Regions from separate parts of the Massilia sp. P2_C2 genome, predicted to be linked through region 1. Evidence: predicted binding sites of a transcription regulator. Region 1 holds the regulator's gene; each other region holds the start of a gene.
The links. Region 1 encodes FNR, which switches genes on or off when oxygen is low (the NO sensors DNR and NnrR bind a similar motif). Its sites were predicted from a motif close to TTGATNNNNATCAA; they were not measured.

Region 1 (4,004 bases):
ACCGTCGAGCCGCCGATGAACGCGGCATCCCACACGGGCCGCTCGCGGTCGTTGGCCTTGAAGCGGAACTCGAACGCGACGCCACGGAAGATGAGGCCCAGCAGCATGAAGATCAGCGGCAGGTACAGGCCGGACAGGATGATCGAATACGCGGCGGGAAAGGCCAGCAGCAGGCCTTCGCCGCCCAGCACGAGCCACGTCTCGTTGCCGTCCCAGACGGGTGCCACGGAATTCATCATGACGTCGCGCTCGCGCTTGCCCGGCACGAACGGGTACAGCATGCCGATACCGAGGTCGAAGCCGTCCAGCACGACATACATGAAGACGGCAAACAAGATGATGCCGGCCCATATCGAGGCGGTGTCCATTACGCCTCCTCCGCCGTCGCACCGCGTCCGGGCACGGACAGCGGCCGGGCCGGCGTGCGGCCCCGGCCCGGTCCGCCCTCCGGCGGGCGCGTGTCCTCGAACCGCAGCGGCCCCGCGCGCACGTGCCGCAGCACGTACGCGATCCCGACGCCGAACACGAACAGGTAGGCCACGACGAACAGCGCCAGCGACAGCGCGAGCGGCCCGGGCCCGTGCGGCGACACGGCATCCGCCGTGCGCAACACGCCGTATACGACCCACGGCTGGCGGCCGACTTCCGTCGTGATCCAGCCGGCCAGCACGGCGACGAGGCCCGCGGGTCCCATCCATTGCGCCAGGCGCAGGAACGCGCGCGTGTCGTACAGCCGGCCACGCCAGCGCAGCCACAGGCTCCATGCGCCCAGCGCGATCATCAGCAGGCCGAGTCCGACCATCACACGGAAACTCCAGAACACGATGAGCGCATTCGGCCGCTCGTCGCGCCGAAAATCCTTCAACCCCGGGATCTGGCCGTTCCAGCTGTGCGTGAGCACGAGGCTGCCGAGGCGCGGAATACCGATGGCGTAGCGGGTGCGCTCGGCGTCCATGTCCGGCACGCCGAACAGCAGCAGCGGCAGCGGCTTGCCGTCGCCCTGCCAGTGGCCTTCGAGGGCCGCGATCTTCGCGGGCTGGTGCTTCAGGGTGTTGAGCCCGTGCAGGTCGCCCACGAATGCCTGCACAGGCGCCACGGCCACCATCATCCACATCGCCATCGAGAACATCGTGCGCAGCGCCGGGCCATCCTTGCCGCGCCGCAGGTGCCATGCGGCGGAGGCGCCGACGAACAGCGCCGTCGACAGGAACGCGGCAYTGGCCATGTGCGCGAGGCGGTACGGGAACGACGGATTGAACACGATGGCGAACCAGTCGGCGGGCACCATGCGCCCGTCCGCGATGAGATAGCCCTGCGGCGTCTGCATCCAGCTGTTGGCGCCGAGGATCCACGTGGCCGAAATCAGCGTACCCAGCGCCACCATGCACGTGGCGAGGAAATGCAGGCCCGGGCCGACGCGCGTCCACCCGAACAGCATCACGCCGAGGAAGCCCGCTTCCAGGAAAAAGGCCGTCAATACCTCGTAGGCGAGCAGCGGCCCCGTGATGGGTCCGGCATACTCCGAAAAGAAACCCCAGTTGGTGCCGAACTGGTAAGCCATGACAATGCCGGACACGARGCCCATGCCGAAGGCGACGGCGAAGATGCGCAGCCAGAAGTGGTACAGGTCGAGGAAGACCTGGCGCCGCGTCATCAGCCAGCACCCTTCGAGCACGGCGAGATAGCTGGCCAGGCCGATGGTGATGGCCGGGAACAGGATGTGAAACGACATCGTGAATGCGAACTGGACGCGCGCCAGGTCCAGGGCCGTCGAGCCATGCATGCCGAATCCTCGTCGTTGCGATGGACGGAATCTAGCATGGCTCATCCCGCGCACGGTTGGCGGCATCGGCGTGCCGTGTCTGCCATATTCGTGCGCGAACACTACACTTCATGTAGCACTGCGACAATGAATGTTTGATTTCCATCGGGATCACGGCATGAATACGTCTATAATCAAGGCACTACCCCGAGGCGCTCTCCATGATTTCCGCTGATACCATTACTTTCGATAAACCCATCAATGTCAACGCGCTGAAGATCAGTTGCGCGGCATGCAGCATGCACCAGCTGTGCCTGCCGATGGGCCTGGAAGACGCGGACATCGACCGCCTGGACAAGATCATCGGCAAGCGCCGGCGCCTGGAACGCGACGAGCCCTTGTACAAGATGGGCGATCCGTTCCGCAACCTGTACGCGGTGCGCTTCGGCCACTTCAAGACGTACCAGATCAACGCGGCGGGCGAGTCGCAGATCACGGGTTTCCAGATGGCCGGCGAGCTGCTCGGCATGGACGCCATCAGCGGCGACCGCCACCACTGCGACGCCGTCGCGCTGGAAGACAGCGAAGTCTGCGAAATCCCGTTCGCGCACCTGGAAGAACTGTTCGGCCAGGTGCCTGCGCTGCTGCGCCACTTCCACCGCATCATGAGCCAGGAAATCACACGCGAGCAAAACGTCATGCTGTTGCTGGGCAATATGCGCGCCGAGCAGCGTTTCGCCGTCTTCCTCATCAACCTGTCCGCCCGCTACGCGGCACGCGGCTATTCGGCCACGCGCTTCCAGCTGCGCATGTCGCGCGAGGACATCGGCAACTACCTCGGCCTGACCATCGAAAGCATCAGCCGCCTGCTGTCGCGTTTCAAGAAGCTGGGCCTCGTGCAGGTCGACAAGCGCGAAGTCGAGCTGCTCGAACCCGTGCGGCTGAAGGCAATGGCGGCCGGGACGGAGCAGTGCAGCCCGATGGCCTGATCGGGCTCACGCGGACGTCAGGGTGCATCCGCCACGATCGTAAGCGTCCGCACGCCATCCCACCCTTTCGCCAGCCGCCAGTCGCGCAGCCCGCCTTCGACGACGACCTGCCAGTGCGTGCGTTCCAGCGCGGGCAGCGCCACCTTGAACGTGCCGTCTTCGGCCGGACGCACGAACAGGCGCAGGTCGCGCTGCGGCAGCGTCGGGTGCGCGAGGTAGATCGTGAACGGGGCCGCTTGCGCCGTACCCGTGCGCGCAGCAAGTCGGCCCGATAGCATGCCCGTCTGCGCGTCGTAGTGTGCCTGCAAAGTCAGCCCGAGCTTCGTCGCCGCGCGGTCGCGGCGCAGCTCCTGGTTGATCGCCTTGCCCTGCTTGTAGTAGTCGCCCACGACGAGGGCGTCCGGATGGCCGACGGCGAGCCAGGCGACGAAGGCGCCTCCCACCAGCACCGTGGCCGGGCCGAGCATCAGGAACCACGGCCACCGATGGGTGTACCAGGGGCCGGCCCCGGTGGAGTGTGAAGTCGCGTGCATGTTGTTGATCCTGTTGTCGTTTATCTCGGTACGATGAAGACGGCCTTCTCGGTCACGTGCAGCGACGGCTCGTCCTGCGCCGTCACGGTGAAGGCCAGCGCGTTCGACCCCGTCGGTGCGGCGCCATGCGCGACGCGCACGCGCACGGGCACGGCGCGCGCGGAGGCGCCGTCCAGTTCGACGATATCCTCGTCCACGACGGTGGCGGAGCGGATGCCGCTCACCGCGATGTGGAACAGATGCCCCTGTTCGCCCGTGTTCATCAGCTGCAGGCGGTACACGTTCTCGATCTGGCCGCCCTCCACTTCGCGGCCCATCGAACCGCGGTCGCGGATCACGTCCAGCTTCAGCGGCGTCCGCAGCGCCAGCGCCGTGCTCATGCCGGCCGCCATCAGCACGAGCACCAGGCCGTAGCCGATCGTGCGCGGGCGCAGCAGGCGCGCGCGGATCTGCTGCGCATCCCAGCCGCCGGCCAACGCGTTTTCGGTGGCGTAGCGGATCAGGCCATGCGGCTTGCGCACCTTGTCCATCACGCCGTCGCAGGCGTCGATGCAGGCGGCGCAGCCGATGCATTCGTATTGCAGGCCGTTGCGGATGTCGATGCCGGTCGGGCAGACCTGCACGCACAGGCTGCAGTCGATGCAGTCGCCGTCGGTTTTCCCTGCCTTGCCGGTGCGGGCCGCTCCCCTGGGTTCGCCGCGGACGTGGTCGTAGCTGACG
Region 2 (4,004 bases), on a different contig from region 1:
AACAAGAGCTTCGCGCGCGTGCTCCAGGACCTGCGCGAATCGCTGGACGCGGGCCGCGAGCTGTCGACCGCGATGCGCCGCCACACCGAGTGCTTCACGCCGTTCTACCTGTCGATGGTGCGCGTGGGCGAGATGACGGGCCGACTGGAAGAGGTGTTCCTGCGCCTGTTCGACCACCTCGAATTCGATCGCGACATGCGGGACCGCGTGAAGACGGCGATGCGCTATCCCACGTTCGTGATCGTCGCGATGATCGCGGCGATGATCATCGTGAACGTGTTCGTGATCCCGCAGTTCGAGAAGGTCTTCAAGACTTTCCATGCCGAGCTGCCGCTGATGACGCGCATCCTGATCGCGACGTCGCGCTTCACGGTCGATTACTGGCCGGTGATGGCGGGCCTGGCGCTGGCCGCTTTCTTCGGCTTCCGCGCCTGGACGCGCACGGTGCCCGGCCGGCTGACGTGGGACCGCTACAAGCTGCGCTTCCCCATCGCCGGCAAGATCATCCACAAGGCCACGATGGCCCGCTTCGCGCGCAGTTTCGCGCTGTCGATCCGCAGCGGCGTGCCGATCGTGCAAGCCCTCACGGTCGTCGCGCAGACGGCCGACAACGCCTACCTGACCCAGCGCCTCGACCAGATGCGCGACGGCGTCGAGCGCGGCGAGAGCATCCTGCGCACGGCCACGAACGCCCATGTGTTCACGCCTGTCGTGCTGCAGATGATCGCCGTGGGCGAGGAATCCGGCTCGCTCGACGACCTGATGGACGAGATCGCGCAGATGTACGAGCGCGAGGTCGACTATGAACTCAAGACGTTGTCCAGCCAGATCGAACCGATCCTCATCACCTTCCTCGGTGCGATGGTGCTCGTGCTGGCGCTGGGGATCTTCCTGCCGATCTGGGACCTGGGCAAGGCAGCCCTGCATCACCAATGAGGAATGCGATGATTCGATTCGGAAAAAAACGCGGCTTCACGCTGTACGAATTCGCGCTCGTCGTCGCCATCACGGCGGCGCTGTCCACCGTGCTGCTGCACCGCCTGGACGGCTACCGCCGCGCGGCCGAGGAAGCGACCGCCCGTCAGACCCTCGCCGCGCTGCGTACCGCGCTGCAGGTCGAAGTGACGCGCGCGCTGGCGGAGGGGCGTTCTGACCGGCTGGCGACGCTCGCACAGCAGAACCCGATGCGCCTGCTGGCGCGGCCGCCGGCGGATTATCTTGGCGAATTTGCACTATCCGGACAGGGAAATGTGGCACGCCATGGGTGGGTGTTTAACCCACGCGACAAAACGCTTGTCTATTTGCGCCCGGAACGAGAAAGTTTTGCCGTGGGCAATTCGAAGTTGCCGGTGTTCAAGGTAGAATTGACCCGAAATCCTGGCGTCGCGGGGGCTCCCGCGATCAGCCTTGCCTTGAATGAAATCGGTCGGCAGGGCAGTCGTTAAATCCATCACCACGCGGCGCGGCGCCGCACTTCATCGGAGAGAGCATGAAAGTAAGCATCAAAAACAATGCGCAGGGCGGCTTTACCTTGATCGAACTGATCGTCGTGATCGTGATTCTCGGTATTCTGGCGGCGACGGCGCTGCCGAAGTTTGCCAGCCTGGGCGGTGATGCGCGTTTGGCCAGCTTGAATGCAGCGAAGGGTGCGCTGAGTGCGACCGCAGCAATGGCACACGGGAAATGGCTCGCCAATCCGTCCCAGGTCGGCACGTCGCTGACGGTGGAGGATGTGCAGATGACCATCCTGTCGAACGGTTATCCGTCCGCCATCGATTCGACGGCATTGGCTGCCGGTCTGGCGGCTACGGACTATCAAGTGTTTGCGGCAGGCACGAGCGGCACCAATCAGCCAACCGTCCCGGCCAATTCAATCGCGATCGTACCAATCAGCCTCGTCGGTACGGCCAGTGCCGCCAATTGTTTTGTCACCTATACGGCAACGACGACCGCGCCGCCGACCGTGACGGTGACCGGTTCGGCGAACAACTGCAACTGATTTCATATAGCCTGAGTCGATCGGGGCCGCATCCGCGGTCCCGAATTCGTTTACGGCAGGGGAAACGGATTGCAATGTAATGCGGCGTATTGACCACACCCGATTAGTAGTTCCGTACGGAAAACCGGAAATATTCTCTCCAAGTAAAATTTTGGTATCGGATTTTTCCCACACTTGAATATAATCAAGCCTCCCACATACTCATTCGACCAAGTCACGGACACCGCCGCCACGCATGGGTTTTTTCAGTAAAGCACAGAACAACGCATCCTGGCTGGCCCTGGTCCCGCAGCGCGACGGCATCGCGGCCGCGAGCGTGCGCCTTGGCCCTGATGCCGGTGCGAAGCCGGCCGTGACGCTGGCCACGTTCTTTCCCGGGACACCGTCCGCGGAATCGCTCGAGAAGGCCGCCAGGGAGACGCACAGCGCGAACTACCGCTGCACGACGGTGCTGGCGGGCGGCGAGTACCAGTTCATGTCGGTCGAATCGCCGAACGTCCCGCGCGAAGAGCTTAAAAGCGCCATGCGCTGGCGCCTGAAGGATATCCTCGATTTCCCCGTCGACGACGCCACGTTCGACGTCCTCGACATGCCGCTCGACCCGAATGCCGTCGTGCGTCCGCAGCAGAGCGTATTCGCGATTGCCGCCCGCAACAGCGTCGTGGCCGCGCGCCAGAAGCAGTTCAACGCCGCGAAGGTGAAACTGCGCGTGATCGACATTCCCGAAATGGCCCAGCGCAACGTGTCCGCGCTGCTGGAGCAGGACGGCCGCGGCGTCGCCATGCTGTCGTTCGGCGAGGACGGCGGCCTCCTGACGGTGTCGTGGCGCGGTGAACTGTACCTGTCGCGCCGCATCGACGTTCTGCTTTCCCAGCTCCTCGACGACGACCACGACCGCAAGCACCAGAGCTTCGACAAGATCACGCTGGAGCTGCAGCGCTCCCTCGACAACTTCGAGCGCCAGTTTTCGTTCATCAGCGTGGCGAAGCTCGTGCTGGCGCCGACCGGTGCGACGGGCCTGGACGAATACCTGTCAAGCAACCTTTACACCCGGGTCGAGACGCTGAACCTGAGTAATATCCTCGACCTGGAACGCGTCCCCGACCTCGCAGATGCGGGACGCCAGCAGCGTTTCTTCCTACCGATCGGGGCCGCGCTGCGCGTGGAGGAGGGCGCGGCATGAGCCAGCAGATCAACCTGTTCAACCCGCAGTTCCAGCCGCAGAAGAAGATCTTCACGGTGAATGGCATGGCGGCCGCCGTCGGCGTGCTCGTGCTGGGCCTCGTCGCCGCGGGCGTGTATGCGAAGGTGCGCGTGCTGCGCCTGCAGGCGCAAGTCGCGCAGGGCGAAGAGCGCGTGCAGAAAGCGCAGAAGCGCCTGGAGGAAGCCACCGCCCGGTTTGCGCCGCGCACGAAGGACGGGCGCCTCGAAGCGGAACTGGCCGAGGCGCAGAACGAACGCGATGCGCTGCGCCGCGTGGCCGACGTGATCGAGCGCGGCGACCTGGGCAACACGCAGGGTTATGCCGAATACTTCCGCGCGCTGGCCCGCCAGAGCGTGAGCGGCGTATGGCTGACGGGCGTCACCATCGCCGGCGCCGGCACCGAGATCGGTGTGCGCGGCCGGGCCCTCGATCCCGCGCTCGTGCCGGGTTACCTGACCCGCCTGCGCAATGAGCGCGTCCTGCAGGGCAAGCCGGTGGGCAGCATGCAGATCGGCCAGGCGGGCAGCGTGAAGGTGCGCGATGCCGACGGCAAGGAAGCGGATGCGCCCGCGCCCTACGTCGAATTCAGCCTGCAATCCGCCGCGGCGGCCGATGCCGCGTCGTCCGCCAACGCTGCCGCCAGAGGCCGGCCATGAAGCGCCGCTGGCTCCAGTTCGCGGCGCGGATCGAGGCCCTGCAGCCGCGCGAACGCCTCATGGCCTTCGGCGCGACGGTCGTCGTGCTCGTGTTCCTCGCGAATGCGCTCGTGTTCGGGCCGCTGGCGCGCAAGGAGGCGGCATT
Region 3 (4,004 bases), on a different contig from region 1:
CTACGACAAGGTCGAGCTGGCGTTCAAGCAGGCGCTGCGCGTGGCCGCCACCCAGGGCCACGGACGCGAGGAAGACGTGGCCGCGCGCGCCGCGATGCTCGTCGCCTACGTGACCGGCCGCTGGCACCGCTACGCCAAGAGCGGCTTCCGCCAGCATCCGACCGAGAACAGCCCGCTGCAGCTGGCTTTGCTGCTCGCCGCCTGATATCGATCGCCACGAGCGCCATGGACGCCCCCGTATTCGCCCTGCTCGACGACGCCAGCCAGGAAGGCCATCTGCAGGCACGCTCGCGCCTGTACGAGGGCTATGCGGGCGTGCTGGCCTGCCAGCACGTCGCCGACTGGCCGCGCCTGCTGGACGGCCTGCAGGACGCCCTCGCGAACGGCCTGCACGCCGTGCCGGTGCTGACCTATGAACTGGGCGAGCAACTGCTCGGCATCGCGCCCGCACGCGAGCTGCACGCGCCGCTGGCCCAGGTGCTGCTGTTCGAGCGCTATGCCATGCTGGACGCGGACCAGGTCGACGCCTGGCTGGCGGCGCGCATCGCGCAAGAAGGCGGCAGCGACGGCCCGGCCGGCATCGGCGCCGTGCGCGCGAACGTCGACGAAGCCGCGTTCGCGCAGGCGATCGGGCGCATCCGCGACTACATCGCGGCCGGCGATACGTACCAGGTCAATTACACCTACCGCGTCCGCTTCGAGGCCTTCGGCTCCGCCTGCGCGCTGTACGCGCGCCTGCGCGCGCGCCAGCCGGTGCCGTACGGCGCCCTCGTCGCGCTGCCGGACGGACGCGCCGTGCTGTCGCTGTCGCCGGAACTGTTCGTGCGCCACGACGCCGGCCGCCTGCTGGCGCGCCCGATGAAGGGCACGGCGCCGGCGGATCCGGACGACGACGTCGCCAACGCGGTGCGCGCCCAGCAACTCGCCGCCGACCCGAAGAACCGCGCCGAGAACCTCATGATCGTCGACCTGCTGCGCAACGACCTGGGACGCATCGCGCGCACCGGCAGCGTGGGCGTGCCGGCACTGTTCGACGTGAAGCGCTACAGCAGCGTGCTGCAGATGACGTCAACCGTGCAGGCCCAGCTCGCGCCGGGCACGTCGCTGCAGGCCATCTTCGAGGCTTTGTATCCCTGCGGCTCGATCACCGGCGCGCCCAAGCGCCGCACGATGGAAATCATCCGTGAACTGGAACCGGCCGCGCGCGGCATCTACACGGGCGCGATCGGCTGGATCGATCCGCCGGCGGGCAGCGGGTTCGGCACGCTGCAGCAGGCCCGGTTCGGCGACTTCTGCCTGGCGGTTCCGATCCGCACGCTGACCCTGCAGCCGGAACAGAACGGCGTGCGGCACGGCGAACTGGGCGTGGGCGCAGGGATCGTGTACGACAGCGACGCCGGCGCGGAATACGCCGAATGCCGGCTCAAGGCAGGCTTCCTCACGGGGCTGCCGAACGACTTCGAGATCTTCGAGACCATCTACGCCACGCGTACCGACGGATGCCGCCACCTGGAACGCCATCTCGCGCGCCTGCGGGCATCGGCCGCGTATTTCGGCCATCCATTCAATCCGGACATGGCACGCAGCGCGGCGCTGCAGGCCTGCGCCGCACTGCCGGACGACACGCCGCACCGCGTGCGCCTCGCCTTGCGGCCGGACGGCGAGCTCGTCGTGCAGACCGGCGCGCTGGCACCGCTGGCGGAACCGGTGCAGGTACTGCTGGCGGACGCACCGACGCACGCGCACGACATCTTCCTGCGCCACAAGACGAGCATCCGCAGCCGCTACGACGCCGCCTGGCGCGCGGCGGAAAGCGTGGGCGCGTTCGATACGCTGTTCTTCAACGAGCGCGGCGAACTGACCGAGGGCGGACGCAGCAACGTGTTCGTGCGCATCGGCGGCCGCTGGTACACGCCGCCGCTGTCGTCCGGCGTCCTGCCCGGCGTGATGCGCGGCGTGCTGCTGGACGATCCGGCCTGGAACGCGATCGAATGCCCGCTCACGCGCGACAGTCTTTCGCGCGCGCAGGAAATCGTCGTCTGTAACGCCCTGCGCGGGCCGTTGCGCGCCGCCGTGCTCAAATAGTGCGGAAATAGTGCGCAAATAAAAAGGGCCGGCGGGGCCGGCCAAAAACCGGTCCGGGAAGGCCGACACGCTTTTGGAGGCAGCGGGGTTCGTTGCTGCAGCCGGATCAGAACCGGTAGCCGACGCCGACGCCGAGCAGCAGCGGATCAACCTTGACGCGGCTGGCATGCGCGCCGTTGATGTCGACGTCGCTGCGGATCTGTATTTTCTTGACGTCGAGATTGACCGACCACTTGTTGTCGATGCGGAAGTCGACGCCGGCCTGCAGCGCGGCGCCGATGCTGTCGTGTTCGAGGCGACCAGCGCCGTTCAGGATGTCGACCCTGGAGATCAGCGTGTAATTGATGCCGGCGCCGACGTACGGGTCGATCTGCGCGCCCGGCAGGAAGTGGTATTGCGCCAGCAGCGTGGGCGGCAGGTGCTTGAAGCTGCCGATGCGCTGGCCGTCCAGCGTGACGTCATGCTTTTGCGGCACCGTGAGGAGCAGTTCCGCGGCCCAATTCGGGGTAAAGAAATATGAGATATCGACATCGGGGATCCATTTCGAACTGACGTGCAGGCGGTCGCTGGCGCCGGTGCCGCCCACGGGATCGGACTTGTCGGCCGGGTCGAGATGCACCGCACGCACACGTACCAGCCACGGCGAATCCTGCGCCAGTGCAGGCACGGCGGCCCCGACGAGACCGAGGGCGGCGAACATCAGTTTCAGCATCGACTTCTTCATGGTGAGACCTTTCTTCGTGTTGTTGTTCAGCGAAGATCAGTCTATTGATGCACCCCAACAAAATCGTTGATGTGCATCAAAATAACCATGACGGTGTGATGGTTATTGCGGAAACGACAGCTTCAGCAAAAGCTGACGGGCCGGTATGGGTCGAGAGCCGCCTGTCGTGACAGTCCGTGAGCTTTGCAGTTCGGCAACGTGCTATGCTGGGCAGAATGGTCGGGTTCAGTCAAGGGCAGAGGCTCGCATGATGCTGAACCGGGCACCCGGGTACTTCATGGCCCCGGCGACATCACTTTGGAACACGTCAATGATCGATAGCAGCCAAACACTGACCGAAAGCCGGAGCGACGATGACGTCGCGTTTATCGCACCTACTTTCTACGTCGTCTCCCGAAAGAAGCTGGCAATACTGTATTTAGCGACTTTTGGCCTGTACGGCGTCTACTGGTTCTATAAGAATTGGAGCAATTACAAAAACTGCAGCTCCGATAAGTTCAATGTCGATCGATCGATCTGGCCGGTGGCGCGCGGGATCTTCTCGATCTTCTTTACCCACGCCCTGTTCCGCGAAATCAAGGCCTATGGCCGTGACAAGGAGGCGCTGGCCGAATGGAATAACGAATCGCTGGCAACGCAACTGGTGCTGTTCATGATCGCAGCGAACGTGCTTGACCGCTTGAGCGCTCGTTCCATCGGCTCACCCTACACCGACGTCGCCTCACTACTGATCGTGGCGCCTCTGCTTGGCCTGCTGCTTAGTGCACAGCACATGATCAATGTTGGCTGTGGCGATCCCGATGGCGCAAGCAACAGCCGACTCACAAATGCCAATTACGTATGGATCGCACTAGGCCTGGTTTTCTGGGTTTTCGTCATTCTAGGCTTTATATCGCCCGAGGCCTGACCACTACCGTTGAACGGCCGGGTTCGGCCAGAAGCGGACGGTCGCAACAGACTTTTATCAAGCGCGAGCAGGACGTTCCACAATTCAAACACGGTAAAAATCATAGGTAATAATGTCAGTCATCACTCTGTTCTTCTTGGTTGCAGGCGCTGCCCTCTTAACCATCGGCTTCAAGAAACACAACCGCGTGCTGCTTACGGTTGCCGCCTTTTTATGGCTTGCTTCGGGCACCTGGAGCGACTTCGCCCACGGTTTCGGTGATGGCTGGCGTGCCGGCTCGCCTGTGAC

Region 2: the regulator FNR is predicted to act here: its motif matches at 2,174-2,187, upstream of AC1DYX_RS21300 (agglutinin biogenesis protein MshI).
Region 3: the regulator FNR is predicted to act here: its motif matches at 2,876-2,889, upstream of AC1DYX_RS18065 (OmpW/AlkL family protein).

Annotation. Positions count from the first base shown of each region.
Region 1 covers NZ_JBFUDR010000234.1:1,648-5,651, forward strand. Annotated here, with positions in the region: gene cydB (cytochrome d ubiquinol oxidase subunit II) at 1-368, opposite strand, end outside; gene AC1DYX_RS22435 (cytochrome ubiquinol oxidase subunit I) at 368-1,783, opposite strand; gene fnr (fumarate/nitrate reduction transcriptional regulator Fnr) at 1,984-2,751, shown strand; gene AC1DYX_RS22445 (FixH family protein) at 2,769-3,284, opposite strand; gene ccoG (cytochrome c oxidase accessory protein CcoG) at 3,305-4,004, opposite strand, start outside.
Region 2 covers NZ_JBFUDR010000210.1:758-4,761, reverse strand. Annotated here, with positions in the region: gene AC1DYX_RS21315 (type II secretion system F family protein) at 1-936, shown strand, start outside; gene AC1DYX_RS21310 (type II secretion system protein) at 945-1,445, shown strand; gene AC1DYX_RS21305 (type II secretion system protein) at 1,490-1,999, shown strand; gene AC1DYX_RS21300 (agglutinin biogenesis protein MshI) at 2,235-3,182, shown strand; gene AC1DYX_RS21295 (hypothetical protein) at 3,179-3,859, shown strand; gene AC1DYX_RS21290 (hypothetical protein) at 3,856-4,004, shown strand, end outside.
Region 3 covers NZ_JBFUDR010000156.1:9,580-13,583, reverse strand. Annotated here, with positions in the region: gene slmA (nucleoid occlusion factor SlmA) at 1-205, shown strand, start outside; gene AC1DYX_RS18070 (chorismate-binding protein) at 226-2,085, shown strand; gene AC1DYX_RS18065 (OmpW/AlkL family protein) at 2,192-2,809, opposite strand; gene AC1DYX_RS18060 (hypothetical protein) at 3,120-3,716, shown strand; gene AC1DYX_RS18055 (hypothetical protein) at 3,829-4,004, shown strand, end outside.